Regions from separate parts of the Pseudoalteromonas sp. MM17-2 genome, predicted to be linked through region 2. Evidence: predicted binding sites of a transcription regulator. Region 2 holds the regulator's gene; each other region holds the start of a gene.

Region 1 (7,992 bases), on a different contig from region 2:
AGATGCGCCAACAAGGTCATGGCCGTATCATCCAAAATTCATCGGTGTTGGGGTTAGTCACCTTACCCTATCGCGGCGCTTATAATGCCAGTAAATTTGCTTTGGAGGGATTAACAGATACCTTGCGCTTAGAGCTACAAGGCTCCGGCGTATATATCTCTTTGATTGAGCCTGGGCCAATCAGTTCGCGTTTTCGTGATAACGCACTGCACGCATTTTTAACCTCAGGCATTGATATCGAAAAAAGTGCACACCGAGATAATTATTTAGCGCAGCAGCGGCGGTTGGAATCCACCAGTGGCCCTCAGCCTTTTACCCTGGGACCTGAAGCGGTTTATAAACGCTTGGTGCATGCGTTAGAATCGCAGCGCCCGCAGGCTCGTTACTATGTTACAACGCCCACCTATCTATTCGGTTTCCTTAAACGTATTTTACCAAGCAGCTGGCTTGACTGGGTGCTTACCAAGTCGCGCTAATGGCTATAGACGTGATTTTCAGACATTAAAAAAGGAGCCAAAAGGCTCCTTTCTTCTGCTAACACAGGTAGATTAAGCTGAAAGACCTTCTTTCGCTTTAGCTACTAATGCTGCGAATGCAGTTTGGTCATAAACAGCGATATCTGCAAGGATCTTACGATCGATTTCTACAGAAGTCTTCTTAAGACCGTTGATGAAACGGCTGTAAGACAAACCATTTTGACGAGCTGCTGCGTTGATACGTGCAATCCATAGTTGACGGAAAGTACGTTTCTTCGCACGACGGTCACGGTAAGCGTATTGACCCGCTTTAGTAACCGCTTGGAAAGCTACGCGGTAAACACGTGAACGTGCACCGTAGTAACCTTTAGCTTGCTTTAAAACTTTCTTGTGACGTGCGCGCGCGATAGTACCGCGTTTTACTCTTGCCATTATTCTATACCCCTATTAAGCGAATGGTAACATACGAGAAACTAAGCCGTGATCGTTCTTGTGAACCATTAGCTTAGGACGTAGGTGAAGCTTACGCTTAGAGGTTTTCTTGGTCAGAATGTGACGAAGGTGCGCTTGTTTACGCTTGAAACCACCAGAAGCAGTTTTCTTGAAGCGCTTAGCGGCGCCACGGTGTGTTTTTAGCTTATAAGCCATTGCAATAACTCCAATTGATATTGCTTAAATTTAGCAAGCAGGCGGTTTGAGTTCACAAACACTTTTTTGGCCCAACTTACTCCCAAAACCGGTGAGAGCGCTTAAAAAAGCGCCCTACTTCAACCGGATAGATACAGGTGCCACTGCCTTAGAAAATAAGTCATGTGGCTTGTAAACCTGCACTAATTCGTTAAACGCGCGGAGTATACTATTTTTTAGCCACCGGCGCTAGCATCATGATCATTTGGCGGCCTTCCACTTTTTTCGGGAATGACTCGACCTGTGCCAACTCTTGCAGATCATCTTTAATGCGATTCAAAAGCTCGATACCAATTTCTTGGTGGGCCATTTCACGACCACGGAAACGGATCGTTACTTTTGCCTTATCGCCAGCTTCTAAGAACTTGGTTAGATTGCGAAGCTTAACTTGGTAGTCACCAATGTCTGTACCAGGGCGGAACTTAACTTCCTTAACCTGAATTTGCTTTTGCTTCTTCTTCTGTTCTTTTTGCGCTTTGCTTTTTTCAAAAAGGAACTTACCGTAGTCCATTACCTTACAAACGGGGGGTTCAGCATTTGGGCTGATCTCTACTAGATCGACACCCGCCTCATCCGCCATTGACTGAGCTTCACTCAGGGACACGATGCCTGCTTGTTCACCTTCAAAGTCAATTAGTCGAACTTCTTTTGCCGTAATATCTTCGTTAATACGATTTTTTTGGACCTGTTGTTGGCCCTTTTTTCCGCCTCTAATGGTACGTTCCTCCAAGAATATTAAAAACTAAAAGGGTGTATTCGATACTTTTTGATACACCCTTTCGATCACAAATTACTGTCTTGTTTTAATTTCATTTGTGATTTTAGTGATAAAGTCATCGACTTTAAATTTACCTAGGTCTTCACCTGTACGTGTTCTTACTGCCACTTCTTGCTGCTCTACTTCTTTGTCACCAACAACTAGTAAGTAAGGAATACGTTTTAAAGTATGTTCGCGAATTTTAAAGCCAATTTTCTCATTTCTCAAGTCGGCTGCGGCGCGAATACCCAGTTTATTCAATTTTTGTACAACTTCGTGCACATAATCAGACTGTTTGTCAGTGATATTCATAATCACCACCTGCTTAGGAGCAAGCCAGGTTGGGAACAGCCCTGCGTATTCTTCGGTCAAAATACCGATAAAGCGTTCGATTGAACCCAGAATAGCGCGGTGAATCATCACCGGAGTGCGACGCTCGTTGTTCTCAGCCACATAAGTTGCGCCAAGACGTCCTGGTAACATAAAGTCTAGCTGTACTGTACCACACTGCCACGCTCGCTCTAAGCAATCATACAAAGTAAATTCAATTTTCGGACCATAGAAGGCACCTTCACCTGGTAGGTACTCGAATTCAATGTCTTTATCGCTCAATGCTTGCGCCAAGGCTTTCTCGGCTTTATCCCACAGTTCATCTTCACCGATGCGCTTTTCTGGGCGTGTAGAAAGCTTTACAACAATCTTTTCAAAACCGAAGGTCGAATAAGTGTCGTAAACCATATCGATACACGCCGTCACCTCTTGCAAGATTTGCTCTTCTGTGCAGAAAACATGAGCATCGTCTTGAGTAAAGCCACGTACGCGCATCAAACCGTGCAACGCACCCGATGGCTCGTTACGGTGACAACAACCAAATTCGGCCATACGCAAAGGTAAATCACGGTAAGATTTCAAACCTTGGTTGAAAATCTGCACGTGACCAGGACAGTTCATTGGTTTAATAGCATACTCACGTTTCTCTGACTCCGTGGTGAACATGGCATCGCCGTATTTGTCCCAGTGGCCTGATTTTTCCCACAGTCCACGGTCCATCATTAGCGGCCCTTTTACCTCTTCATAGTCATATTCGCGCAGTTTTTCGCGAACAAACTCTTCGAGCTCGCGGTAAATGCTCCAACCATCATTGTGCCAAAACACCATACCTGGCGCTTCTTCTTGCCAGTGCCATAAATCTAGGGCTTTACCAATTTTACGGTGATCGCGTTTTTCCGCTTCTTCTAAGCGCTGCAAGTAGCCTTTAAGTTGCTTTTTATCACCCCATGCGGTGCCATAAATACGCTGCAACATTTTATTGTCAGAGTCGCCACGCCAGTATGCACCTGCTACTTTCATCAATTTAAAGTGCTGACAAAAGCTCATATTAGGTACGTGTGGGCCACGACACATATCCACGTACTCTTCGTGGTGGTATAAACCAGGACGGTCATCTTTAGCGATATTCTCGTCCAAGATTTCAACTTTATAAGGTTCGCCACGTTGTTCAAACGTGTCGCGGGCCTGTTGCCAGCTCACGGTCTTCTTAACCACGTCGTATTTGGTTTTCGCAAGTTCTTTCATACGCTTTTCAAGCGCTTCTAAATCTTCTTGCGTCAGCGAGTGCTCCATATCGACATCATAATAAAAGCCGTTGTCGATAGTTGGACCAATGGCCATTTTTGCATCAGGATACAATTGCTTAATGGCGTGGCCGATAAGGTGCGCACAGGAGTGACGGATAATTTCTAAACCGTCTTCATCTTTTGCGGTGATGATCTCTAACCGTGCGTCTTCGCTGATTAAATCACAGGCGTCAACACGCTCACCGTTAACACGCCCAGCGATGGTCGCTTTGGCAAGGCCTGGGCCGATGTCTTGTGCTACGTCTAACGTGGAAACAGGGTTTTCAAATGAACGCTGACTGCCGTCAGGAAGAGTAATTACTGGCATGTTTAATCCTTGTACAGTGGTGACACCTACGCCGCGCCACGTGTATTTATTTGTCTATTTAATAAGTCTAATCAACGCTTATACCAACAAGCATTGCGATGATACTGCCGCCCACACAGCGTGAGCAAGGCGCTATTTTGGCGCGCTATAGAGGTAAATACAAGGCTCGTCGGCTAATTTTCTTAACAAATTTTGTATGCGCTTCTGATATACTAATGCCATTGATAAAAAAGGTGATATTTGACTATGCATACTTGCGGCGTAGAAATAAAAGGCAGTGAAGTTTTACTATGCCTTCTAAGTAAAGAAAATGATGTGTTTGACATCCGTGATGTGCGCCAAACACGTTTTGTTTTAAGCGATGCCAACGATACTGAAGAAATCCAAAAGTTTCATCGCGACTTTAAAAAGCTGATGGAAGATTACCAAGTGGATGCTATCGCCATCAAAGCGCGACCTCATAAAGGTAAGTTCGCTGGCGGCGCGGTTGGCTTTAAAATGGAAGCGGCACTGCAGCTGATAACTAACTTAGATGTGCACATTATTAGTGCCACAGAGATGAAAGAACAGCTTAAGCGCAACCCATTACCTATTGAGTTCGCTGATACGGGACTCAAGAAGTTTCAAGAGCAAGCCTTTATGACGGCGTATGTCGATATTATGCTGCGCACTTACGCTAAGCAGTAATCCCCCCGACAGTAACAGGCCGCAGAAATGGCCTGTTACGTCATCGCCCGGCAATGATCGCTAACGCATGCCTCTCATCCATGTCTAACTCCCCGGCTAAAGAGCGCGGTGTCACATCAAAATGCGCAAACGGGTGTTCATTTTCATAGTGTTCGCTGAGGTGTTCTAACACCTTCGGATGAATATAGTACTGTTCGCAAATGTTCGCGGTATTGCCTAATTGTTTGGCAACGAGTTTAACCAGCTGAGACTTAAATTTGCGCCTTGGGTGCGCCTGTACCTGCTCTGCGGCTACGTGGGCAAAGCGTACCGCCATTCGCGTCCCCGCCCAGGTACGATAATCTTTGGCACTAAAGTGGCCGCCAAAAACACGGTGGATAAATTCGTTAATATCATCACTTTGCAGGTCATGCCATTGGCCTTGTTGATAATAACGTAGCAAGCTATACCCTTGTTGCTCTGCACTTGAAGCCACTAATTCAGCAAGCTCAGTATCGTCAATGCGCACCTCTCGGTGTTTTGCGTGTTTACCTTTAAAGCTAAATTGTACATGGTCGTCTTTAATATCCACATGCTTGCGTCGAAGCGTGGTTAACCCGCAAGTTTCATTGGCTTTGTAATAATTATTATTGCCTACACGAATCGCGGTAAGGTCTAAGATTGCGCACCCAAGCGCGCACACTTTGTCTTTCGTCCAATCAGGTTCTGCCAATAAAGATAAGCATTGCCCTCGCGCATCTGGAAGCTGAGCAGCGAATTCACCTAACTTGGCAAATTTTTTTTGCTGTTGCGCCAATTGCCAATGGGCGTGGTAAATGTATTGTCGCTTTCCTTTGCCATCAACGCCAACGGCCTGCACCTTACTGTACTGGCAAGCGCTAATACGTACATCACGCCACATAGGAGGCACAACCAACTCTCGCATTCGTTTTAAGTAAGCACGACTGGTTATCTTTTCCTTATCAAGATGGAAGTATTCAAATCCTTTTCCCCGTTTACGACGCGTTGTCGTAAGGGTATTACACTCGTGGTAGGTTGTGCTTGGGGCAACGTTACAATCCATTCTTCTTCCTTCTTTTTCCGATAATAGCTACTACGCAGCACATCTTCACCTGGCGCATTGTGAAAGGTAAAAAATAATACGTTTTGTTGGTTGTACGACTATGACGTTTTTACCGCCTGCAATTGAAAAGCTTTCATAGTTGCCCATGAAAAAGGCGTTGGCTTACACATTTCAAGCGTTCGAAGATAAAGATAAAACATTGTTTAATAATGTTTTTTATGCATTCCCTCGATTTGGCACAAGCATTGCTCCTATTAAATCGAATTCAAAATTGAAGGAGCACAATTATGACAATGCAACGTTCAGAGAAAATCACAGACATTATCAAAGTACTAAAGGGTGGCATTGATTTTTACTCCGATGCCAAAGACAACATTGATAGCAATGATGTACGTACCGTGTTCCAAAACATGATCGATGAAAAGCACAAAGCGGTGACCGACTTGCAACCCTTTGCCATTGAAGAGCAAGGCGAAATTGAAACCGGCTCAGACACCCTGGTTGATGTACGTAAAACCTACACTAAGGTGATGAGCGCGATTAAGAGCAACGAGGAGCACACGTACATCAAGCACCTTGAAGAGGTTGAAGATAAAGTGCTTGAAGAGTTCGACGATGCACTAGAAGAGTCGCAGCCACCTCAGTGCGCACAAGTTCTTTCTCAGCTTCGTGAACGCATGCAAATTTGCCACGATAAAATGAAGGCACTGCAAGAAGCAACGAGCTAAATTATTTCTCTCCCCAAGACGATTTAGCGGGCCCATGGCCCGCTTTTTTATGTCGACAAAAACTAAACCTTTAGTCTAATTCCAATAGAAACCACCTCAAAATAATGGAAAGTGTCGACACTCTATGCTTGATTAGGTGTTGAAGAACCTAAAATGACAACATCTATCCGGGCAAGGAGGCAGTCAATGCCGCAACAACAAGACAATCACTCCCCTTCACGTTGAGCCAGTACCACGGCTCATCTTCAACGCCGCTTAGCGAGCGAACCATCGCCGAGCATCTTGATTATATTGTCGACAAACACCCAGACAATGAGGCGATTGTCGTTCGCCATCAAGGGATCCGTTGGACTTACCGCCAGTATTTACGGGAAATAGAGCGCCTCGCTGCGGGCTTACTCGCTCTGGGTGTGCAGCCAGGGGATCGGGTTGGCATTTGGTCACCCAACAATATTGAATGGTCCTTAGTGCAATTCGCAAGCGCCAAAATTGGCGCCATTATGGTGTGCATTAACCCCGCCTATCGCCCTCATGAGTTGGCCTTTGCCATTAACAACGTGGGTGTAAAGTATTTGGTGATGGCCGAGCAATTTAAAGCCTCAAACTACGTTGACATGATCTACCAGCTTGCACCGGAATTAAAAGACGGTAGCAAAACCACCCTGCAAGCGCTGCCCACTCTAGAGCAGGTAATTATTCTCTCAGAGCAACCTTTTGCTGGCATGACATCATTTGCGGCGGTTCAACAACTGGGCGAGGATGCGCACTACCAGCAAATGCGGGTTATTGAAGCGCAACTTCGACCCGATGACGCCATTAATATTCAATTTACCTCGGGCACAACCGGGAACCCAAAAGGCGCCACCCTCTCGCACCGCAATATTTTGAATAATGGTTTGCTGGTTGCCAAAGCGATGCACTTTAACGACAAAGACAGACTGTGTATTCCGGTGCCCTTGTACCATTGCTTCGGCATGGTGCTGGGCAATCTAGTGTGTTTGGCCAGCGGCGCCTGCGCGATATTTCCAGCCCCCTCGTTCGATGCAGTCAGCACCCTAAGTTGCGTTGAGCAAGAACGCTGTACGGCGCTCCATGGCGTACCGACGATGTTTATTGCGCAATTAGAACACCCCGACTTTCAGCAGTACGATCTCAGTACCTTGCGCACCGGAGTCATGGCTGGCAGCACTTGCCCGCAAGAATTGATGCGCAAAGTACACAGTGATTTTCATATGCGCGAAGTGGTGATTGGTTACGGCCAAACCGAGTGCAGCCCCATCAACCATATTACCCAAACCGACGCACCAATTGACAAACAAGTGCAAACCGTGGGCCGAGCAATGGCGCACACAGAAATTAAAATTATTGATGAACGCGGTCAAATCGCTGCCATTGGTAGCCCGGGTGAAATTTGTGCTCGCGGCTACTGTGTGATGCAAGGCTATTGGGGCGATGAAGCGAAAACTAACGCCACTATCGACGCTGAGGGCTGGCTACACTCTGGCGATTTAGGGGTCATGGATGAGCAAGGTTACGTGACCATCGTTGGCCGAATTAAAGATATGATCATTCGCGGTGGCGAGAACATTTATCCGCGCGAAATAGAAGAAGTGCTGTATTTGCACGACGCTGTCAGTGATGCGGCGGTCT
Region 2 (7,992 bases):
AAAAATGAAGACGACTTAGCACTGGGCAACATTGTCGGCTCGAATCTATTTAATATTCTCGCTGTCCTATCCATCGCCGGTATTTTAAACCCATCGGTTATCGACCCCTCCGCCGCTAACCGTGATGCATTAATTATGATTGCGGCAACGGTGGTGCTTATTGCCATGAGTTTGAACTTTCGTGGCGCGCGGCGTATCAACAGAATCGAGGGCGGCTTTTTACTAGTCGCATTTTTTGCCTACCAAGGATATATTTTTAGTCAGTTAGCCTAGAGTAATAGTATGAGCCAAAGCTTTATTGCCACCGCACAACGGGTTTTAGAAATAGAACAAACCGCTTTGCAGGAGTTACATCAGTATTTAGACGCACAATTTATTCAAGCGTGCGAGATGATCATGGCTTGTAGCGGCCGAGTCATCGTTATTGGCATGGGTAAATCAGGACATGTTGGTAATAAAATTGCCGCGACCCTTGCAAGTACCGGCACTCCAGCGTTTTTCGTGCACCCAGGTGAGGCCAGCCATGGTGATTTAGGCATGATCACTGAAAATGACATCGTTATGCTCATTTCTAACTCTGGCGAAACGCACGAAATTGTGAGCATTATTCCGGTAATTAAACGTATTGGCGCGCCCATGATTGCCATGACCGGCAATCCTCAATCAAGTATGGCCACCTTAGCTGATGCCCATATATGTATTAAAGTATCGCAAGAAGCCTGCCCGCTGGGTTTAGCCCCCACCGCAAGCACGACAGCAACCTTGGCAATGGGCGATGCACTCGCTGTTGCTTTATTAGAAGCCAAAGGCTTTACCGCCGATGACTTTGCCCTCTCCCACCCCGGCGGTAGCTTAGGTAAACGTTTATTACTGACCTTGAATGATGTTATGCATAGCGGCGATGACGTGCCACGCAGTCACCAATCACAAAGTATTAAAGAAGCCTTGTTAGAAATCTCAAGCAAAGGCTTAGGCATGACCGCTGTTGTCGATGATAATGAGCGACTGGTAGGGCTATTTACCGATGGCGATTTACGCCGTGTATTGGAGCAGCGAGTGGATATTCACAACACCGCGCTGATTGAGGTAATGACTCCAAACTGCACCACAGCCGATGCTCATATGCTGGCGGCGGAAGCACTGAAAATTATGGAGCAAAAGCGCATCAATGGACTCATTGTGACCGATCACGAGCAACGTCCCATTGGCGCGCTGAATACGCAAGACTTATTGCGCGCGGGGGTGATTTAGTGTTGTTTTCAGAGTTATACCAAGCCATAGACGAAGACGCATGGCAACGTGCACAGCGCACTCGATTGTTAATTTGCGATATTGATGGCGTGTTTTCAGATGGCCGTATCTATTTAGGCAATCAAGGCGAGGAATTAAAGGCCTTTAATACCAAAGACGGGTTCGGCATTAAAGCGTTGCTCAATGCGGGTGTTGAAGTTGCTGTTATCACCGGGCGACAATCACAGATAGTACAAACGCGAATGCAAAGTTTGGGTGTCCCCCACATTTATCAAGGTAAAGAGAATAAGCTCGAAGCCTATGCACAGTTAAAACGCACATTAAACCTAAGCGATGAGCAAATAGCCTACATTGGTGATGATGGCCCTGATTTACCGGTGATGGAGCAAGCCGGGTTCGCCGTAGCGGTTAATGACGCTCACCCACTGGTTAAGCGAATAGCCCATTACAGTACCTTGCTACCGGGCGGTTTTGGTGCTGTGCGTGAGCTCACAGATTTGCTGATGCTGGCCCAAGGACATAGCCTGGGAACACAGGGAAGTAGCACATGAACGCAGCGAGAGCGCTCATATCACTGCTATTTATCGTCGCGATGGCGTGGCTTTGGTACCCTTATTTTATGAAGTCGACAGATGATGGTGTCGCTCAGCAAGACCATATTGCCACACCCGACTATATCGCAACTGGGCTAAGTCAGACTAGTTATAACGATCAGGGTGAGTTAAGCCACACCGTTTATGCTGAGGAAATGGAGCTGTATCAAGAGCTCGGGTTTACGCATTTCACCAAGCCAGTATTTACCTTATATGGTGAAACAGAAAATTGGCAGGTAAACGCCGATGAAGCGACTTTATACAACAACAACATTTTGATCTTGGAAAATAACGTCACCGCCACCAACTTAAAAGAAGGGGCGATGATTGAGAAGGTCAGCGCTGAGGCCATCCAAGTTGATATAGATAGCCAGCGCATGGAGTCCGAGCAGGCTGTAGTATTAAGTGGCCCGAATATGAAGATCACCGGGCAAGGCTTGAAAGCAGACCTCAATACAGAGATAGTTGAATTAACAGAACATACGCGAACAATATATTATGACCAATAAAATCAGTGCATTAATTACATCCATCGCAATTGGCTTATGCTCTGCCAGCGCTACTGCTGAGCAAATCACCGCCAAGGAAGTGTTAATTGATGCCGACAAACAACAAGCACTGATCAAAGAAAATATCACTATTTTTGATAAGAACGTGCATATTGTTCACGGCAAACGGGAAATAAAAGCTGACCGCCTTGAGGCTCACCGTCGTCCAGAATTGGGTGATAACAAGCAATTGCTCGTAGCCACCGGCTCACCAGCTGTGTACACCGAAGTGATGGAAGATGGCACTGAGATTTCTGCACAGGCGCTGGAAATTCGTTATGACGTCGCCTCTGAGACCCTTAAAATTCAAGGTGATGCTAAGATTGCCATGGCCGACCAGCATATCGTTGCCGAAACCATAAGCTATGATATTGCCAAACAGCTGATCACCGCCGAAAAGGATGAAAACTCCAGCACACGAGTGCGCACAACATTAACACCACAAAGTGACGATACGCCGGAGAAAGAGCAATAATGGCGACTCTTAAAGCACAAAAATTAGCGAAAAGCTATAAAGGCCGGGAGGTCGTCAAAAGTGTGGGCTTAGAAGTGCAAGCAGGTAGTATCGTCGGCTTGCTCGGCCCTAATGGAGCCGGTAAGACAACTACTTTTTACATGATAGTTGGCTTGGTACCCAGTGATAAAGGCACCATCAGTATTGATGATGAGGATATCACCTTAATGCCGATGCACTCTCGTGCGCGCTTAGGTATTGGTTATTTACCGCAGGAATCATCTATTTTTCGAAAGCTGACAGTTTTTCAAAATTTGATGGCCATCCTAGAAACCCGCAAGGGCTTAAGCAAAGCAGAGCGTGAAAGCGAGCTTGAGGGCCTGCTTGATGAGTTTAATATACAGCACATTCGAGACTCACAAGGAATGGCGTTATCTGGTGGCGAACGTCGCCGGGTAGAAATAGCGCGAGCATTGGCGGCAAACCCCAAGTTTATCTTGTTGGATGAACCTTTTGCTGGTGTCGACCCTATTTCAGTGTTAGATATAAAGAAAATCATAGAGCATCTGCGCAATCGTGGCATTGGTGTATTAATCACCGACCACAACGTGCGAGAGACCCTAGACGTATGTGAAACCGCATACATTGTTTCCCATGGCGAGCTCATTGCTTCTGGCACTCCAGAGCAAGTTCTTGCCGATCAAACGGTTCGCGACGTCTATTTGGGTGAGCAGTTTAGATTATAACGATTAAAGGATTGTTAGAGATACATGAGGCAATCATTACAGCTGCGCCTAGGCCAGCAATTAACAATGACCCCACAATTGCAGCAAGCGATTCGCCTGTTGCAGCTCAGTACTTTGGATCTCCAACAAGAAATTCAAGAGGCGTTGGACGCCAACCCTTTACTTGAAGTTGAAGAAGACAATTACGCCGACAATAACGACAACCAAGAGCAAAAAGAGTCGACGTCCGACAACCAAAATAACGACACCGCCGAGACGGCCAGCGCCAGTAAGGATGAAGTTGAAAGTGCTGATGCCATGAACAACGAGTCCATCAGTGAAGACTTGCCCATGGATGTGTCTTGGGATGAGTATATTAGTGCGGCTCCCGTTGCCTCCTCTGGGCCTATGCCAGAAGATGAGTCTATCTACCAAGGCGAAACCACCGAGTCGTTACACGATTATTTAATGTGGCAGCTGCAATTAACACCTTTTAGTGCCACCGACGAGGCCATCGCCACAGCCATCATTGAAGCCATCAATGACAACGGCATTTTAACGGTCAGTTGTGAAGAACTGCTGGAAAGCTTGAATCATGATGAACAAGACGATGGTATCGAGCTCGATGAAATTGAAGCCGTTCTTAAGCGTATCCAACTCTTTGATCCTGTAGGAATTGGTGCGCGTTCTTTACAAGAGTGCTTGTTGATCCAGCTCAAGCAATTTGACCCACAAACCCCTTGGCTTGAAGAGACCAAAGAGGTAGTTTTTAACTATATTGATTTGCTTGGTAGTCGTGACTATCGCACCTTGATGAAAAAGACTAAGCTTAAAGAAGCGCAGTTAAAAGAGGTGATGACACTGATACACAGTTTAAATCCGACTCCTGCAGCCACGATTGTGCGAGAGCAGTCAGAGTATGTGATTCCAGATGTATCAGTGAAGAAAGTTAAAGGCCGCTGGGTGGTTGAATTAAACCCAGATAGTATGCCTAAGATCCGCGTTAACGATCACTATGCATCAATGTCGCGAAGCTGTAAGTCGCAAAGTGATAGTCAATTTATTCGCTCGCATTTACAAGAAGCGAAATGGTTTATAAAGAGCTTGGAACAACGCAATGATACGCTACTTAAAGTAACTAATTGCATTGTTCAACAACAACAGGCATTCTTTGAACATGGTGAAGAGGCAATGAAGCCAATGGTGCTTAATGACGTTGCCGAAATGGTGGAAATGCATGAGTCAACGATTTCCCGTGTGACCACCCAAAAGTATATGCATACACCACGGGGTATTTTTGAGCTGAAGTACTTTTTCTCCAGCCATGTTACAACCGAAAACGGAGGTGAATGCTCGTCCACAGCGATTCGAGCATTGATCAAAAAGCTAGTAGCTGCGGAGAATCCTGCTAAGCCGTTGAGTGATAGCAAGATTGCCGACGTACTAGCCGAGCAAGGAATTAAAGTGGCTCGGCGCACGATAGCTAAATATCGTGAATCGCTAGCCATTCCACCGTCAAATCAGCGTAAAAGTTTGATATAGACGTTAGACAAGAAGGAAAATGCTTATGCAACTAAATCTTACCGGTCGTCACGTAGAAATCACTGATTCTCTTCGCAACTATGTGAATAGCAAATTTGCAAAATTAGAGCGTCACTTTGACCATATAAATAATGTGCATGTCATTCTTGATATTGAAAAACTAACACAAAAAGCAGAAGCTACTCTTCACGTTAACGGTGGTGAACTGTTCGCAACCGCAGAGCACCAGGATATGTATGCGGCGATCGACGGCTTAATTGATAAGCTCGATCGTCAAGTGATTAAACATAAAGAGAAATTATCTCGTCACTAACATGAACCTAGATTCACTCTTTAGCAAGGACTGCAGCAAAGCTGCGGTCCTTTTTAATAGCAAAAAAAGAATGCTGGAATACCTCTCTCAGGTGGCACATCAGCACAGTCCTCACCTCAGCGAGCAATCGGTACTTGATGCTTTGCTGACCCGCGAAAAGCTGGGCAGTACCGGTATAGGTAAAGGCGTTGCTATTCCGCATGGCCGTCTCGATAGTATCGACAGTACCATTGCCATTGTTGTAACTAATCGCGAAGCCATTAACTTTGATGCCATTGATAACCGTCCGGTGGATATCTTTGTCGCACTTTTAGTGCCGGCCAATGAGACTGAACAACACCTGAAGACCTTAGCGACAATTGCTGATAAACTAAAAGACAAACAACTGTGTAAACAACTGCGTTCAGCCAGCAGCGATCAAGAGCTTTATCAATTGATCGCCGACTAATGCGCGCCGTATTGATTCATGGTGTCGTTTAAATGTGCGTCTTGGGGTAAAACAAGGAGTTGTCGGATGGAACTTATCATTGTCAGTGGTCGCTCGGGTTCTGGAAAATCAGTCGCGTTACGGGTGCTCGAAGACCTTGGGTACTATTGCGTAGATAACATCCCGGTTATTTTACTCCCCTCTTTGGCGCGCAGTGTTTCGGCAAATTATGACAAAATTGCCGTCAGTATCGACGTGCGCAATTTGCCCAAAGAGCAGCATGAATTTAACGACATTCTCGCTTATCTGCCTGAGTTTGCTAAGCCTTCGCTGTTTTACCTTGATAGTGACGAACAAACGTTGATTAAGCGTTTCTCTGAAACTCGTCGGCTACACCCCTTATCAATGCAAAATATGACGTTGGATGTCGCTATTCGTGAAGAGAAGCAGCTTCTTGATGTACTCATCTCCCACGCCGACTTTATTATTGATACAACTGAGCTCAGCGTTCACCAGTTGGCGGAGATGATCCGTGAAAAAGTGCTGGGTAAAAAAGACAAGCAATTACTGATCACCTTTGAGTCTTTTGGGTTTAAACATGGCATTCCAAAGAATGCTGATTATGTGTTTGATGTGCGGTTTCTCCCCAACCCCCACTGGGAACCTGAACTAAAGGCGCTCACAGGGTTAGACCAACCCGTTCAAGACTATTTAGCCAGTCACTCAATCGTGCAAAAGTTCACTTGGCAGATCCAAACTTTTGTACAAACTTGGTTACCGCACTTAGAGCGTAATAACCGTAGTTATTTGACCATTGCTATTGGCTGTACAGGGGGTCAACACCGCTCAGTGTACCTTGCCCAAACCTTGGGAGAGCGCTTTTTAGATACCTATCCGAATGTGAAAATTCGCCATCGAGAGCAGGAAAAATAGTGATGGTTGAAGGTACTTTTATTATTCAAAACAAGTTAGGCCTACATGCTCGTGCAGCCTCACAATTGGCGCAACTGGCGATGAATTTTGATGCCCAAATAACGCTATATCAAGGTGATAAGAGCGCACAGGCCGACAGTGTCTTGGCTTTACTGCTCCTTGAGAGCGGCAAAGGTAAGGAAGTGCGCGTGCAGTGTGAAGGCCCTGATGCCGATGCCGCGTTAGCAGCTATCGGGGCGCTCATTGCAGAAAAGTTCCACGAACAAGAATAACCCTTAGGCATTTACTTTTGCTATCATTGATTTAGTTAGGTTAAACTAATCAACGGCTTGTAAGCGCTTGCTTGCACGCTATTTCCCACCCCATTTTTTGTATTTAAGGGATGCCTATGCCAGAAGCCTATGAACAAGATTACCCGCTGCAACAACTTCAAGAAGTCACCGAAGCTCTTAATAGCGGCCAGTTTGTTCATGTACGCAGGCTTCTCGCCAAAACTGCGCCCTGTGATACCGCATTATTATTAGAATCATCGCCCCATAAGACACGTTCTAAACTATGGGCGCTCGTCGACCCTGATGTCCAAGGTGATGTACTTGAAGAGCTCTCTGAAGATGTACGCCTGAGCATTATCTCACGCATGGAGCCTGAGCATATCGCCGCAGCGACAGAGGACATGGACGATGATGACTTAGGGGAAGTATTACGAAGCTTACCAGAGCCCGTTTATAAAGACGTTATTGAGGCGATGGATATTCAAGATAGAGACCGTGCAACTACGGCTCTGTCTTACCAAGAGCGCTCAGCTGGGGCGCTGATGAATACCGATACAGTGACTATCCGTCCCGATGTCTCTGTTGATGTGGTCTTGCGCTACTTACGCCTCAAAGGCGAGTTACCTGAAGGCACCGATGAGCTCTACGTAGTCGATAAAAATAACTGCTTTTTAGGCTCAATGCCATTGAGCTCTTTGCTAACCACCATGCCAGATGCCATCGTGCGCGACATCATGGATGAAGAGTGTGAGTCTATTCCAATCACCATGGATGAGTCTGAAGTGGCACAGCTGTTCGAGCGTCACAACTGGATTTCGGCCCCTGTGGTCGACGATCAAGCGCACTTACTTGGGCGTATTACCATTGATGATATCGTCGATGTTATCCGTGAAGACGCTGAACACAGTTTACTGAGCTTAGCCGGTCTAGATGA
Region 3 (7,992 bases), on a different contig from region 2:
AACCATGCCACAAGCCTGCATATGAGCATACACTGTAGTGGATCCTAAAAATTTAAAGCCACGCTTTTTCAAATCTTTAGCAAAAATATCGGATTGCTCACTGGTTGCTACGTAATCTTCAGGACTCGCGATGCTGTTGACGCGCGGTCTGTCATTCACAAATTGCCATTGATACGCGCTAAAGCTACCAAACTGATGTTGAATTTCAATAAAGCGTTGAGCGTTATTAATAGCGGCATTAATTTTTAACTTATTGCGGACAATACCGGCATCATTGAGCAAGCGCGTGATGTCTTCGCCATCAAAAGCGGCGACAGTGTGAATATCAAAGTCAGCAAAAGCACGGCGGTAGTTGTCTCGTTTTTTTAAAATGGTATACCAGCTCAAACCAGCTTGTGCCGATTCGAGAGTAATAAACTCGAATAAGCGTTGATCATCATAAACAGGCACACCCCATTCATCGTCATGGTAGGCAACGTAATCGGGCTTACTCAAGTCCACCCAGGCGCAGCGAATACACATAAAAACTCCTTGTAGAAAGCGTTATCAACTAATGTATCAGGTGACTGTTTTTTTATACAGTGTCATTTTTTTGATAGCAATAATAATAATGTAACTTTTTGAATATTAAACAAAATAAAGTTGGTACGTTTTGTGCTTTTATGGGTTAGACCTTGTGTTTAAGAGTGAAAATCATGGCATTAGCGAGTGTTATCAACCCACAAATCCTTCATCATGGCCAGTTTAGCCCGGCATTAGCGCAAGAAGCTTATGTTGGAGAGCTGAGCGACTTGCGGCTACAAGCCAGCTGGCTGAGTCATTTAGTCGACACCATGCCTGCGGGTGTGGTGGTGCTTGATGGACAGGGAATGATAGCCAAAGCCAATCAAATTGCCAGTGATATGTTAGGCGAGCCGCTCGAAGGTGAGAAATGGTTTGCGGTGATCCAGCGCTCATTCCGCCCGCAACAGGACGATGGCCATGAAGTGTCGTTGCGCGATGGACGGCGTATAAAACTAGAAATCCGCGCGCTCACGCCCGAGCCTGGGCAGCTCATTTTAATGACCGATTTAACGGAAACGCGCCGTTTGCAGTCAAGAGTGGCGCATATGCAACGTTTAAGCGCGCTTGGCAAAATGGTGGCTACTTTAGCCCACCAAGTGCGTACACCGCTCTCGGCAGCCATGTTATATGGGGCCAATTTGGGTTCGTCGCGATTGAATAATCAAACGCGCGCCCACTGTCACGATAAGCTCATGTCGCGTTTGAAAGATTTGGAAAACCAAGTGAATGATATGCTGTTGTTTGCCAAAAGTGGTGAGCAGCAAGTCGTTGAGCCGATGTCATTAGGGCAGTTACTCAATGATGTAAATTCTGGCAGTGAAGCCATGCTCAGCGAGCATGAAGCGCATCTACAAGTCCAGCTCCCTGAGCCCGATATCGAAGTCATGGGCAATCGTACAGCTTTGGCCAGTGCCATCAATAACCTGGTGCACAATAGCTTACAGGTGATAGGCAGTGGTGCGCACATTAAGATGCAGGCACGTCGTCAACGCACGAACAGTGATTATGTCGATATCATCATTAGCGATAATGGCCCAGGGATCAACGAAGAGATTATTGACAAAATTTTTGAGCCTTTTTTTACCACTAAGCGTCGGGGCACAGGTTTAGGTCTGGCTGTGGTTGCCTCAGTGGTGAATGCCCATAAGGGGCAAATAAAAGTAGAGAACCTTCAAAACGGTGGCGCGCAATTTACGCTAACGCTTCCTGTTTTGCACAGCAATACCCAGGAGCAGAGCAATGAATAACTATGTACTTGTTGTCGAGGATGACAAGGGGTTACGCGAAGCCCTAATCGATACATTAACACTGTCAGATATTCGCTGCATTGCAGCAAAAAGTGGTGAAGAAGCAATCATGATGCTAAAAGAGCACAGTGTTGCTCTAGTGGTCAGTGATGTGCAGATGCCCGGTATTAATGGCATTGAATTACTAAAAAGCATCAAGCTTAACTATCCAGACATGCCGGTATTAATGATGACGGCCTATGCCACTATTGATGACGCGGTCGAAGCGATGCGTCTGGGTGCCATCGACTATATGGCAAAGCCATTCGCCCCCGAGGTTTTACTGAATTTAGTGAGTCGTTATTTACCTAATGAGACGGCTAGCCAAAGTGGCCCGGTGGTCGCCGATGCCAAAAGTTTGGCGCTACTCGATTTAGCCAATAAAGTGGCTGACAGTGACGCGAGTGTCATGGTGATGGGCCCAAGCGGGAGTGGTAAAGAGGTATTGGCGCGCTATATTCACGACCAATCGCCGCGTAAAGAGGCGCCATTTATCGCTATCAATTGTGCAGCCATTCCCGAAAACATGCTTGAATCGACTTTGTTCGGTTACGAGAAAGGCGCGTTCACTGGCGCTGTGAATGCCTGTCCAGGTAAATTTGAGCAAGCACAAAATGGCACCATTTTACTTGATGAAATTACTGAAATGGATTTAGGCCTACAAGCGAAATTGCTACGTGTATTGCAAGAGCGCGAGGTTGAGCGCTTAGGGAGTCGCAAAACCATTGAGCTCAACGTACGGGTGTTGGCCACCTCAAACCGTGACCTCAAAGAAGCGGTCAGAGCCGGTATATTCCGGGAAGACTTATATTATCGCCTAAACGTGTTCCCGCTGACCTGGTTGCCGCTCAATCAGCGCCCCGGGGATATTATTCCACTGGCTGAACATTTATTGGAGCGTCATTGCCAAGCTAGCAAACAAGCGACTGCTTCGCTCAGTGCCGATGCCAAAGAGCGCTTAATGGCGCATACTTGGCCGGGAAATGTGCGTGAGCTTGATAATGTTATTCAGCGTGCGCTGATCTTAAAATCCGGTGACGAGGTGCACGCCAGCGCCATTTATATCGAAGAGTTCGTCACTGATGATGAAGTAGAGTTCAATGCGCACCAAGATATGCCCTCTGCGCTCAATCAACACTATGATGAGCTGCCAATGGCATCACCCCAAGGTGTAGACCAAGCCCATAACTTTAAAGATGAGCTTAAAAACAAAGAGCACAAAATAATTCTCGATACCTTAGCGCGCTTCAACGGGAAACGTAAGGATGTTGCTGATGCCTTAGGGATCAGCCCGCGTACCTTGCGCTACAAAATAGCGCAAATGCGCGAGCAGGGGATCCACCTTCCTGCATAGTCTCGTCATAATGTTCTATTTCAGCCCGGGATATGCTCGGGCTTTCTTGTGGGCGTCAAAAATATAGCTCGCTTAATTCCTCAGTGTCAAAATTAAAATAACAATAAGCGACTGTTAAATAACGATATTTTGTTGGCATGACTTGTGCATCGTTCAGGGTAAGTTTAATTAACTGAGTGATGCCCAAGATGAAAGTCCAAGCCAACTCATTATTTCAAGAAATGCAGTCGCTCGCGCAAGAAGCGCAAGCTCGTAACCCATTGAAAGAGGCACAAAACCAAGTGCCGCAAACATCGACCAGCCAATTTGGTGAGCTACTAAGTAGCGCAATCGATAATGTTCATAACCTACAGCAAGATGCTAAATCGAAAGTGGTTGCTGTGGAGATGGGTGATCGCCGCGTTTCTCTTGCCGAAGCAATGATCGCATCGCAAAAATCCTCTGTCGCATTTGAGGCCACTGTGCAGGTTCGTAACAAGCTAGTGGAAGCCTACAAAGACATCATGAACATGCCTGTATAACGGATAGCGGAGAACAGTTGTGGCACAAGCAAACCAATCAACAGATTTAGCCCTTGCCGATGGCGGTGTTGACATGAACACCGACTCCTCGGGTGAACAGCAAGAACAAAAGTCTGGCTATTTAAGCGCCCTCAACGGCGTGGATATGCTACGACAGGTGACGCTGATCATCGCTTTGGCTATTTGCTTGGCCATCGCTATTTTTATCATTATTTGGGCGCGTCAGCCTGATATGCGCCCGTTAGGTAAAATGCCTACCGAGGAATTGATTCAGACCTTGGATTTCTTGGACGCGCAAAAAATCGATTATGAACTCGATGGCAACGTGATCATGGTTGCCGAAGATGCCTATCAAGATATAAAACTAAATATGGCCCGAGAGGGGCTTACTCAAGGCCCGCAATCGGGCACCGATATCTTGATGCAAGACATGGGATTTGGCGTATCACAGCGTCTTGAACGTGAACGTCTCAAGCACTCTCGCGAGCAGCAGCTTGCGCGCACTATTGAAGAACTTAATAAAGTATCGCGCGCCAAAGTATTACTGGCCATTCCTAAAGAAAATGTATTTGCTCGTATTGAGAAGAAGCCTTCAGCAACGGTTGTTGCGACGGTTAAACGCGGCCGTAACCTCAACAGTGAAGAGATAGACTCTATCGTCGATATCGTCGCCTCGGCCGTGCAAGGACTGTCTCCTGAACGGGTTACGGTGACTGATCAAAATGGTCGTCTGCTTAACTCTGGTTCACAAAATTCGTTATCGGCGCGCTCACGTAAAGAGTATGAGATTGAGCGTCAACGAGAGCAGGAATATATAGAAAAAATTGATAGCATCATGATCCCGGTGGTCGGACTGGGTAACTATACTGCGCAGGTCGACTTGGTCATGGATTTCAGCGCAGTAGAAGAGACTCAAAAGCGTTACAACCCAGATTTGCCAGCGGTGCGCAGTGAAACCACATTAGAAGAGAATAACATTGGTGGCTTAGCGGTCGGCATTCCTGGCGCTTTAACAAATCAGCCGCCAGTGAACTCTAACATTCCAGAGAATGCGTTGGACGAGCAAAGTGCGCAAACTCGCTCACCGTCGCGCAGCCACAAAGAAGCGACCCGTAATTATGAGCTTGATACCACTATTTCTCATAAACGTAAGCAGACTGGGGTGATCCGCCGTATCAGTGTTTCCGTGGCTGTGGATTACACACAAACAGCTGGTGCGGATGGGCAAACCACCAGTGCGCCGCGCAGTGCCGAGGAACTCAACAATATTCGTCGCCTATTACAAGGAGGGGTGGGTTTCGACATGCAGCGAGGTGATGCTCTAGAAGTCGTAAGTGTCCCCTTTGTACGTGAAGATTTAGGTGCGGTTGCTGAACTGCCACTGTGGGAGCAAAATTGGTTTATGAAGATAGTGCGCTTAGCACTGGGCGCATTAGTGATAATCGTGTTGATCATTGCCGTGGTTCGCCCCATGCTTAAGCGACTTATCTACCCAGATGATACACTGGAAGAATACAATGAAGATGCGTTGAGTTCGGGTGTTGATATCGGTGATAGTACATTAGAGATGCTAAACAAAGATTTCGACTCGGCAGCGGTGGGCTTCTCCTCCGACGGGACACTGCAGTTGCCAGACTTACATGGTGATGAAGATCTCCTAAAAGCGGTTCGCGCCTTGGTTGCCAATGAGCCTGAACTATCCTCGCAAGTAGTTAAAGCATGGTTGAGTGAAGATGACTGAAGAACAACAGCAACTAACTAGCGGCTTCGATGTTGATAAACTCGAAGGCGTAGAGAAAGCAGCAATCCTGCTACTGAGCTTGTCTGAAGAGGATGCCGCGCAAATTCTTAAACACCTTGAGCCCAAACAAGTGCAAAAGGTGGGGATGACCATGGCCGCGCTTGATGACCTTAGTCAGGATAAGATCAGCGCCGTGCACAACCTGTTTATTGAGCAAATTCAGCAGTTCAGCACCATTGGCTTCCAATCAGAAGACTTTATTAAGAAAGCTCTGACAGCCGCATTAGGTGAAGATAAAGCGGCAAGCCTGATTGACCAAATTGTGATGGGCTCAGGTGCGAAAGGTCTTGATTCGTTGAAATGGATGGACTCCAAGCAGGTGGCGAACATTATTCGCAACGAGCACCCGCAGATTCAAACCATCGTTTTATCTTATCTAGAGCCAGAGCAAAGTGCAGAAATTCTGGCCCAGTTCCCAGAGAAAGTACGTTTGGATTTAACCATGCGGATTGCCAACCTCGAAGAGGTGCAGCCAGCAGCGTTGCAAGAGCTCAACGAGATTATGGAGAAGCAATTTGCAGGTCAAGCCGGGGCACAAGCTGCGAAGATGGGCGGCCTGAAAGCGGCGGCCGATATCATGAACTACCTCGATACCAATGTCGAAGGCCAGTTAATGGACTCTATTCGCGAGCACGACGAAGAAATGTCACAGCAAATTCAAGATCTTATGTTCGTCTTCGAGAACCTTATGGATGTCGACGACCGAGGCATTCAGGCCATCCTACGCGAAGTACAGCAAGATGTGCTGATGAAGGCAATCAAAGGTGCCGATGACGGACTGAAAGAGAAAATCTTCACCAATATGTCCAAACGGGCAGCCGATATGCTGCGTGATGACCTTGAAGCCATGGGTCCTGTGCGTATCAGCGAAGTGGAAGCGGCGCAAAAAGAGATTCTCTCTACGGCGCGACGCTTATCCGACTCCGGTGAAATTATGCTTGGTAGTGGTGGTGGCGAGGAGTTCCTCTAAACCATGAGTGAGTCAAAATTACGTCGTGGGCAACGATTAGACGCCAGTGAGGCAGCAGATGAACTGCTGCAGAACTGGCCTATTCCCGATGTCAGTGCAGATCCAAAGAAATATCAAGGGCGTTCAACCGCCTTTGGGACACCGCTCGAACAGCTTTATAAAAAGCATGTCGAGGAAGATGAGCAGAGCGATGGCGAAGAGATCCTGACCCCTGAGGAGACCGACTTTCCTAAACTGACCCTTGAAGAGTTAGAGCAAATTCGCCAAGACGCCTACGAAGAGGGCCTCAAACAGGGGCATGAACAAGGCTACGTTGACGGATTTGATAAAGGTGCCAGTGAAGGCAAAGAAGCGGGGTTTCAAGAAGGGCTAAAGCAAGGCAAAGAGCAAGGGCTTGAAGATGCGAAGCCCATCATTGACGAGCAGCTGGATGCGTTAAAAAGCACGTTAGAAGCGCTTGATGAACCCGCCAAACACATTGATGAGCAGGTTGAACATGAGCTGATCTTTCTCGCCAGCGAGTTAGCCAAAGCCATTACCTTGAGTGAGCTAAAAACCAACCCCGACACTATTTTAAATGCGCTTCGCGCGGCAACCGAAGCCTTGCCAAGTAATGAGGCAATGTGTCAAATCAGCCTCCATCCAGATGATTTAGCGATAGTGACGTCACACTTCAGTGATACCGAGTTGGACAATCGCCATTGGCAGTTACTAGGTGAGCCGACTTTGGCGCGCGGTGATTGTAAAATCAAGCAACAGCGTTCATCTATCGACTTCACATTAGGGTTGCGAATCCAACAAGTACTGGAACCGTTTTTGCACGACAGCGGTGTCCATGTACGTGATGAGCCAAAATCATGACAACTTCATTAAGTGAGCGTTTGCACCAGCAGCGTAAACACATCCATCAACCTCAGGTCGCGGTAGCGGGGAGCTTGACCCGCGTTGTTGGCCTGACCCTTGAAGCAAAAGGGCTGCAAGCACCGCTGGGTAGCCAGTGTCAGGTCGAAACGAACCAAGGCTTAGTCGATGCCGAAGTGGTGGGATTTAACGACGACGTGCTTTATTTAATGCCCAATGACCGTATCTCTGGGGTGTTGCCAGGAGCCCGCGTTATCCCTCAACACAAGCAGCAAGGGCTGCCAGTAGGGATGAACTTACTCGGACGTGTGGTCGATGGTTTGGGGCGCCCTTTAGATGGACTCGGGCCACTGCGCTGCGAGGAGTTTACTCACTTTGCCAAAAACACCATCAATCCTTTAGCACGGCGACAAATAAGCCAACCTATGGACGTGGGCGTGCGTGCTATCAACTCCATTATCACCGTGGGTCAAGGCCAACGTATGGGCTTGTTTGCCGGTAGTGGCGTGGGTAAGTCGGTATTGTTAGGGATGATGACCCGAGGCAGCGCGGCCGATGTTATTGTGGTTGGTTTAGTGGGTGAGCGTGGCCGTGAAGTTAAAGAGTTCATCGAGGAAATCCTGGGTGAAGAAGGG
Region 4 (7,992 bases), 200 kb from region 2:
ATGACGCCTTTGCGATTCCTGATGATATCTATCAACAGTGGGATGCTAAAGAGAAGGGCACGCAAGCAGAGCAGAGTTGGCAGGATAAGTTTGCGGCATACAAGGCGGCATACCCTGAGCTTGCTGCTGAGTTTGAACGTCGCCAAAATGGCGAATTGCCTGCTGACTGGGCTGAGAAGTCGCAAGCCTATATTGAGCAGTTACAAGCAAACCCTGATAGCCCTGCAACACGTAAGGCATCGCAAAATGCCTTGAATACCTTTGGCCCCATGCTACCCGAGTTTATGGGCGGCTCAGCCGATTTGGCCGGATCGAACTTAACTATTTGGAGTGGTTCAAAAGGCCTTAGTAAAGACGACGCGTCAGGTAACTACATTTTCTATGGGGTGCGTGAATTTGGTATGTCCGCCATTATGAATGGCATTGCCCTGCACAAAGGTTTCATTCCTTACGGTGCAACCTTTTTGATGTTTATGGAGTATGCACGCAATGCAGTGCGCATGGCTGCACTAATGAAGACGCCTAGCATCTTTGTTTACACCCACGATTCCATCGGCCTGGGTGAAGATGGACCGACTCACCAACCGGTTGAGCAAATGGCGAGCCTACGTTATACACCGAATCTAGTGAATTGGCGTCCATGTGACCAAGTTGAGTCAGCCATTGCGTGGCAGCAAGCGATTGAGCGCAAAGATGGGCCAACGTCGCTGGTCTTTACGCGTCAAGGTCTTGCTCAGCAAGCACGCGATGCGCAGCAGCTTGCTGATGTGAAAAAAGGTGGGTATGTATTAACCTGTGATGGCGAGCCAGAAGTTATCCTGATTGCTACAGGCTCGGAAGTACAACTTGCTATGGATGCAGCTTCTGAGCTTCGCGCTCAAGGTCGTCAGGTACGCGTTGTGTCTATGCCATCAACGGACTTGTTCGATCAACAAGACGCACAGTACAAAGAAAGTGTCCTACCCAGCAGTGTGACTCGCCGTGTCGCTGTAGAGGCAGGCATTGCCGACTTCTGGTATAAGTATGTTGGTTTGAATGGCAAAGTTATCGGCATGACTAGCTTTGGTGAATCAGCGCCAGCGGGCGAATTGTTTAAGCACTTTGGCTTCACCGTGGACAATGTGGTTGCGGCGGCCAACAGTCAGTTTTAAATAATTAGAGACGTAAAAAAACCCGCGAACTTCGCGGGTTTTTTGTTTGAAGATAAGCCTGTATTAGCAGTTTGTTTCTTCTGCACCGGCGTTTTCTTTAACATTTTCACACGCGTCTTCAACCGCGTTTTGAGTGTCAGTGATCGCCTCATCAATTTTTTCACCTGCCTCTTCGGCACCGCCACTGTCTTCACAGCCCATAGCGAATACTGCGGCAAATAATGTAGCGATAAATGCTTTTGTTGCTGAATGATTAAACATAGAACTCTCCTTGAATATTAACTCTTTAAATCTGGATTCAAATAACGTGTTTTGGTTGCGGTCGCGGGTTTCATCCCGCCTGTGACCGCTTGTACTGTAAAACTAATAACTACCTTGGCGCTTTACCACGAATGGCGCCAGCAACAAGGGAGATAACCAGCAGTACCAAGAATACAAAGAAAATAATTTTAGCGATGCCAGCGGCTGCGCCAGCAATGCCACCGAAACCTAAAAGTGCTGCGACCAAAGCGATAACTAAAAATGCAATTGACCAACCTAACATAATGTACCCTCCATAGATTTGCGTTTCGGAATATACGCTGCTAAGTCCATGCCAACTTTTAAGGTATTGATTTTAATGGGTTTGTTGTTTTTTGTGGACTAGGGGAAAAGAAAAGCTTTCACTGTTTGTGTAAAAGATACAGATTAATTTTATGTTCATAGAACAAGCACTTGGGCAGGTGCTGAATACGGAGGAGGTGGTTTATCGGCACCAGAACTCAGTCATCAGCAGCCATGCCACCTATGATTGTTTTAGAGGCCTCTACTCTTCCTCAGTTACACTTTTTTTATCGGCCTGCGCAAGCCGAATTGTGCGCTGCTGCACTAGCTGAGATAAAGGCACAAGTTGGAAACCTTCGCCCTCGAGTTCTTGCAATGCCTGTTGCAAGAACGCAAACGTTTCGGGGTAGGGGTGAGCAATTGCAACTGCGTAGTCATACTTATCAGCGAGAGTCTTTAACTGCTCAAAGCGATAACGTAGTTGCTGCTCGGTGGTAATATTGTCGAGAAAAACATGGCGAGCAATATTGCTGACACCGTATAGCCCGGCAATTGTTTGCGCTTTTGAATTGGGAGTTGTTTTACTGTCGAGAAAAAACAAATCCTGCTCTTTTAGCACTTCCATAGTCCAGCTCATCGGCGCATTTTGCTGGGTTAGCAGCGAGCCCATGTGATTATTGACGCCGCGCGCATTGGGTAGGCTGGCTAATGCCTTGCGTAGCTCGTGTTGGAAAGCTTCTTTTGACATATCCATTGTCAGCCCCCCAGGCCCTAACGCTTTACCGTTTATAGCTTGCATAGGGGCATGCAAAAGCACCTCTTTATCTAAGGCCCCTGCCTGTTGAGCAAAGTGAGCGGCGTAAGGAGTAAAAGGGAGCACCGAATAGGTCACAGCGCCAGGCAAGTGCAAGGCAGCCATGTCGTTACGATGATAGCCGATGTCATCAATGACAATAGCGATTTGCTTCGCATGTACTGGTGATAAGAGCACCAGCACATACAACGTAGTCCATATTAAAAAGCGCACAATATGTTTTTATCTTTGTTGATGATTAGTGTGCAGGCCCGTGCTTAAAGCCGATCCTGCGTTTTTATTGTTCTAATAGTTGCTGAGCTTTTAGTAATTGTTTATCAAGCAGTGCGGTTAAGTTTTTATGCGCACTTTGCCCCTCAGCTAAGCTGATTATAACTTCTTTATTTGATTGCGAAAGGGCAGGTTGCAATATCGGCACATCAGGTACGATGCCAGTCCCCTCAATGGACACGCCAGAGGGGGTATAGTACTTCGCTGTGGTCAGCTTCAAAGCACTGCGGCCATCGCCTAAGGGGATCAATGACTGCACCGACCCTTTACCATAGGAGCGAGTCCCTACCACGGTTGCCCGGTCATTATCCTTGAGCGCACCGGCAACAATTTCTGCAGCAGAAGCAGAGCCCTCATTGATCAGTACGACCATGGGGGCGCCTTGAATTATGTCCCCTGCTTTTGCTTCAAAGCGTTGATTAGCCTCCACAAAGCGACCTCGAGTAGAGACGATAACACCTTGAGACAAAAATAAATCGGCAATGGCAATGGCACTGTCGAGGGTACCGCCTGGGTTATCACGCAGGTCAATGAGCAAACCGTTGAGTATGGCGCCGTTGGCGTTTTGCATCATGGTGATGTGACGCGCGACATCATGAAAACTATGATTGTTGAAGCTATTAATGCGTAAGTAGCCCATGCCATTGGCCTTAAGCTCACTGGCAACGCTTTCAATGTGGATAGGCTGACGGGTAAGCTGAAAGTCGAGGCGTTGTGAGTGGCCTGCGCGAGCAACGGCTAAATGCACTTGCCCATCTTCACGACTGCTGATCAGAGCAGAGACTTCTTCTAAGGTAGTATTATTCACCTTAGTGCCATTGATAGACACGATAACGTCACCACGTTGTAAGCCAGCGGCCCGGGCGGGTGAGTTGGGTAGGGCGGAGATCACCACTACATGTTTGTCACGCTGTTCTACCTCGATTCCCAGGCCCTTGTATTGGCCATTGGTGACATCGAATAATCGTTTTAACTCTTGCTCATCAAGGAACTCGCTATATGGATCAAGCTCTTGTAATAAACTGCTGAGTACATGTTGGTCTAACTTGTCGCGGTCCACTTCCTCAACGTAGTAGTTGTTGATGTGAAAAAGCACTTCATCGAGTTGGCTGTCCTTTGCCAATGAAGCAGGCGCTAGTACCACTAAGGCAAAAAAACTGAGCCCTAGTAACAAGCGCTTGTATAGGTAAGTTGTGAATACAAACATCGGCTGCCCCCTTGAGGTGCAGCCTCTATTCAATTAGGAGGACTTGCACCATGTCGTTGGGTTAACGGCACGTCCTTTGTGGCGTATTTCAAAGTATAGACCAGGATCAATTTGACCGCCGCTCTGGCCTACTAAAGCGATTGTTTCGCCTTTATAAACCGGATCGCCCACTTCTTTAAGTAATGCTTGAGCGTGGCCGTATAGGCTCATATAACCCTTGCCGTGATCGACCACCATGACCCAACCAAAACCTCTTAGCCAGTCAGCAAAGACCACTTGGCCATCCTCTATACTGGTTATACTGCTCCCTTCACTGGCTGCGATCACCACCCCTTTCCAATTGAACCCTTGGCGTTTACGGGTGCCAAAGCGGTGGGTAAGCTTACCCCGTGTCGGCCAAGTTAATTTTCCTTTACTGCTACCCAGACCTAACATAGCTACTTGGCGGTCTTTACTGCGCTCTAGCTCCGCTAGGGTATCCAGTAAGGTCTGCTCATTATCTTTTAAATACGCTATCGAGCTTTGCAGTTGATTTAATTTACCTTGTAGCTCTTGGACCTGAGATTGACGTTGTGCTTTAGCTGCAACTAATTGCTGTTGCTGCTGTTGTTCTTGCTCGCGTAGCTTCGCCAGTTGTTGTCTGTTTTGTTGCAGCGCTGCTTGGTTTTGCGCTATTTCACGCATTGTTTGTTGTAACGCTTCAAGCTGTTGCAAACGAGCTTTGTTGAAATAGTCGTAATAGCTAATGGTGCGCTCTAACTTGGCTGTGTCTTGTTGGTTTAACAGCATCTTTGAATAATCGTGCCCACCCACCATGTAGGCGCTCTTTACTTGGGCTGCAAGTACTTTATCAAGCTTTTTACGACGCGACTCCAGCTGTTCAGCCTGTTGTTGTAACTTTTGGTGTTGCCGTTCGTTGTCTGCGAGCTTGTTATCGAGCGCACGTAACTCCTTTGCATTTGCAGCGATAGCTTGCTCTGAGTTCTTGAGTTGGCTCTGTAACTTATCCAGCGAGCGTTGCTGCTGCTGATAATTCTGTTGGCTCTTTTTTAATTCTTGTTGGACTTCGGTTAAGTCTTGCTTGGTGCGGTTCTCGTTAGCAAAGCTATTGAAGCTTAGGAACGCCAAAAGTGTCGCGCACAGCAGCGACACCTTTTGACGTTTGTGACTCAATAAAACCATCGGCATCGAGGTTACTTAAGACGCATGATGGGTGAACCAGTCATTTCTTCTGGCTGCTCCATGCCCAGTAGATGCAACATAGTGGGAGCTACGTCACTGAGCGTTTTGCCATCAATAGCTTGAGCATCACGGCCAACGTAAATGAATGGCACAGGCTCGCTGGTGTGGGCGGTATGCGCTTGACCAGTCTGTGGGTTTACCATTTGCTCGGCATTACCGTGATCGGCGGTAATTAAGGCCTCGCCACCGACTTGCTCTAACGCTTCCACCACGCGGCCAATACAGCTGTCCACCGCTTCACAAGCTTTTACGGCTGCTGCAAATACGCCTGAGTGGCCAACCATATCGCCATTAGGATAATTACACACAATGACGTCATACTTGTTGCTTTGAATAGCCGCCACTAGTTTGTCGGTTAGCAATTGAGAGTTCATTTCTGGTTGTAAGTCATAGGTAGCAACATCCGGCGAGGGGATAAGCTCACGGCTTTCACCATCAAACTCTTGCTCCCGACCGCCGCTGAAAAAGAAGGTCACATGAGCGTACTTTTCTGTTTCTGAAATGCGTAATTGTGTTTTGTTATGTTTGGCAAGCCACTCACCCAGCACATTATTGAGTGGCTCTGGTGGAAATGCCACAGGCGCCTTGATGTCTGCAGCATATTCAGTCAGCATAACGAAACCGCTTAATTGCGGCGCTTTCTTTTTACTGAAGCCGTTAAATTCGGCATCAACAAAAGCGCGACTCATCTGCCGCGCTCGATCCGCTCGGAAGTTCATAAATAACACTGCATCACCATCATTGATGGTTGCGGGGCTGTCGCCAATGGTTGTTGCTTTTACAAATTCGTCATTTTCATCACGCTCATAGGCTGCATGTAACGCTGACACTGCATCTACAGCTTGATAGTCAGCTTCGCCGAGGACCATCAAGTTATAGGTACTTTCGATGCGATCCCAGCGATTATCACGATCCATAGCGAAGTAACGCCCAACAACACTGGCGATACGACCTTTACCGAGGCGAGCGAATGTTTCATCGATGCGTTTAAGTGATGCTTCAGCGCTGCGTGGAGGCGTATCACGACCATCTAAAAAGGCATGCACATAAATATGCTCAGCGCCGCGCTCGGCCGCCAGCTCAATAGCGGCAATAATATGTTCTTCGTGGCTATGGACGCCACCTGGGCTTAACAGCCCCATCAGATGGACTGCTTTGTTCGCTGTTACGGCATTATCTATCGCAGTGGTAAGCGCTTTATTATCAGCAAATGTTCCATCGTCGATGGCTTTGGTAATGCGGGTAAAATCTTGATATACCACACGCCCAGCACCGAGGTTAACATGACCTACTTCAGAGTTGCCCATTTGCCCATCAGGCAAACCAACATCCATACCAGAACCGGAAATCAGAGTGTGCGGGCGCTGTTCCCAAAGCTTATCTAAAACGGGGGTGTTGGCGGCTAAAATCGCATTACTTTCGCTGTTTTCACGGTAACCCCAACCGTCCAGAATCATCAGTACGAGAGGTTTCTTTGGCTGTGTCATTGGATCTCCTGCTAGTGTCGGCACGACAAATGAATTACTTGATAATAATTATTAAGAATACAGCTCTATGATGTTCACTGTGGCCACAGAACTGCGCTCTTATAATGTATCCTACCGTTTTTTATCCGCCTTAGCAGTAGAAAATATTTCATCAATTGGTAAGTCGAAGGCAAGTGTGTATACTTGTGCCGCCCGCAAGGTTTGAACAATACAGTAAGACGTATGGAACAATACATAGAATTTATCGGAAACCACCCTATTTTAAGCATCATTTGGCTAGCGATTGTCGCGATGTTGATATCGGGGTGGTTTAAAAGTAAGTTTTCTGCCATCAAGCAGATTAACCCACAGCAATTAACCCTTTTAGTGAATCGTGAAGATGCCGTCGTAACGGATATTCGCGCGCAAAAGGACTACAACGCTGGGCATATCTCTAATGCCGTGCACCTGAGCGCTGAAAAAGCAAAGCAGGGTGACTTTAGTGCGCTTGAAAAGTACAAAAGCAAACCCATTATATTGGTATGTGCGACAGGCATGACGGCTTCAGGTATTGCCAATGGCTTGAATAAAGCAGGCTTTGAAAGCGTATTTATTTTGTCAGGTGGAATGCAATCTTGGCAAAGCGCAGGTCTGCCTGTGGTATCAGGCCGATAACTTTATTAGGAAGCATTTATGAGTAACGTTGTATTATACACTAAAGCCTATTGCCCCTTTTGTCAGCGCGCGAAAGCCTTGCTGGATAAAAAAGAGGTAACTTACACTGAATTTGATATTGGTGTACAACCAGAGCTACGCGATGAAATGCTCACCCGCGCAAATGGCGCGCACACGGTGCCGCAGATTTTCATTGGTGAGCATCATGTGGGTGGCTGTGATGATATGATGGCGTTAGAAGCCAGTGGCGAATTAAACACTCTGCTAAACGCGTAATTGCTTGCGAACATATATGTTGCCGCGTCCTCACGCGGCTAATTTATTGCAAAAAGAATTGATAGGAACAACAATGGAAGAACAAAATCAAGGCGCAGCACAAGAACAACAGGCGCAATTCTCTATTCAACGTATCTACACCAAAGATATTTCTTTCGAGACACCTAACTCTCCAGCTATTTTTCAGAAGAAATGGGATCCAGAAGTCAAATTAGATCTAGATACCAGCTCAAATAAGCTTGATGAAGGCATTTATGAAGTAGTTCTTGCAGTTACAGTCACTGCGACTCTGGGTGAAGAGACGGCTTTCCTATGTGAAATCCAGCAAGCGGGTATTTTCACTATTGG

The links. Region 2 encodes sigma-54, which starts transcription at its own class of promoters, with help from an activator protein. Its sites were predicted from a motif close to GTTGGCACGNNNNTNGNNT; they were not measured.
Region 1: a site for sigma-54 is predicted at 5,847-5,865, ahead of MHM93_RS00100 (PA2169 family four-helix-bundle protein). Genes of this name have one in related genera too.
Region 3: a site for sigma-54 is predicted at 3,336-3,354, ahead of fliE (flagellar hook-basal body complex protein FliE). Genes of this name have one in related genera too.
Region 4: a site for sigma-54 is predicted at 1,733-1,751, ahead of MHM93_RS04195 (DUF1328 family protein). Genes of this name have one in related genera too.

The regions. Positions count from the first base shown of each region.
Region 1 is NZ_JAKRFV010000001.1:18,569-26,560, reverse strand. Features, by position in the region: gene MHM93_RS00135 (SDR family oxidoreductase) at 1-476, shown strand, start outside; gene rplT (50S ribosomal protein L20) at 549-908, opposite strand; gene rpmI (50S ribosomal protein L35) at 924-1,124, opposite strand; gene infC (translation initiation factor IF-3) at 1,333-1,893, opposite strand; gene thrS (threonine--tRNA ligase) at 1,954-3,864, opposite strand; gene MHM93_RS00110 (DUF3010 family protein) at 4,111-4,551, shown strand; gene MHM93_RS00105 (DNA topoisomerase IB) at 4,592-5,614, opposite strand; gene MHM93_RS00100 (PA2169 family four-helix-bundle protein) at 5,902-6,342, shown strand; gene MHM93_RS00095 (AMP-binding protein) at 6,564-7,992, shown strand, end outside.
Region 2 is NZ_JAKRFV010000003.1:968-8,959, reverse strand. Features, by position in the region: gene MHM93_RS03235 (calcium/sodium antiporter) at 1-273, shown strand, start outside; gene MHM93_RS03230 (KpsF/GutQ family sugar-phosphate isomerase) at 283-1,251, shown strand; gene kdsC (3-deoxy-manno-octulosonate-8-phosphatase KdsC) at 1,251-1,802, shown strand; gene lptC (LPS export ABC transporter periplasmic protein LptC) at 1,799-2,353, shown strand; gene lptA (lipopolysaccharide transport periplasmic protein LptA) at 2,343-2,867, shown strand; gene lptB (LPS export ABC transporter ATP-binding protein) at 2,867-3,592, shown strand; gene MHM93_RS03205 (RNA polymerase factor sigma-54) at 3,617-5,113, shown strand; gene hpf (ribosome hibernation promoting factor) at 5,139-5,426, shown strand; gene ptsN (PTS IIA-like nitrogen regulatory protein PtsN) at 5,428-5,874, shown strand; gene rapZ (RNase adapter RapZ) at 5,941-6,786, shown strand; gene MHM93_RS03185 (HPr family phosphocarrier protein) at 6,786-7,058, shown strand; gene mgtE (magnesium transporter) at 7,175-7,992, shown strand, end outside.
Region 3 is NZ_JAKRFV010000013.1:33,251-41,242, reverse strand. Features, by position in the region: gene MHM93_RS11735 (DNA-3-methyladenine glycosylase I) at 1-522, opposite strand, end outside; gene MHM93_RS11730 (ATP-binding protein) at 696-1,811, shown strand; gene MHM93_RS11725 (sigma-54 dependent transcriptional regulator) at 1,804-3,204, shown strand; gene fliE (flagellar hook-basal body complex protein FliE) at 3,393-3,725, shown strand; gene fliF (flagellar basal-body MS-ring/collar protein FliF) at 3,745-5,466, shown strand; gene fliG (flagellar motor switch protein FliG) at 5,459-6,496, shown strand; gene fliH (flagellar assembly protein FliH) at 6,500-7,357, shown strand; gene fliI (flagellar protein export ATPase FliI) at 7,354-7,992, shown strand, end outside.
Region 4 is NZ_JAKRFV010000003.1:196,083-204,074, forward strand. Features, by position in the region: gene tkt (transketolase) at 1-1,151, shown strand, start outside; gene MHM93_RS04190 (hypothetical protein) at 1,215-1,412, opposite strand; gene MHM93_RS04195 (DUF1328 family protein) at 1,522-1,695, opposite strand; gene MHM93_RS04200 (divergent polysaccharide deacetylase family protein) at 1,957-2,721, opposite strand; gene MHM93_RS04205 (S41 family peptidase) at 2,786-3,985, opposite strand; gene MHM93_RS04210 (peptidoglycan DD-metalloendopeptidase family protein) at 4,019-5,173, opposite strand; gene gpmM (2,3-bisphosphoglycerate-independent phosphoglycerate mutase) at 5,179-6,714, opposite strand; gene MHM93_RS04220 (rhodanese-like domain-containing protein) at 6,937-7,368, shown strand; gene grxC (glutaredoxin 3) at 7,387-7,644, shown strand; gene secB (protein-export chaperone SecB) at 7,718-7,992, shown strand, end outside.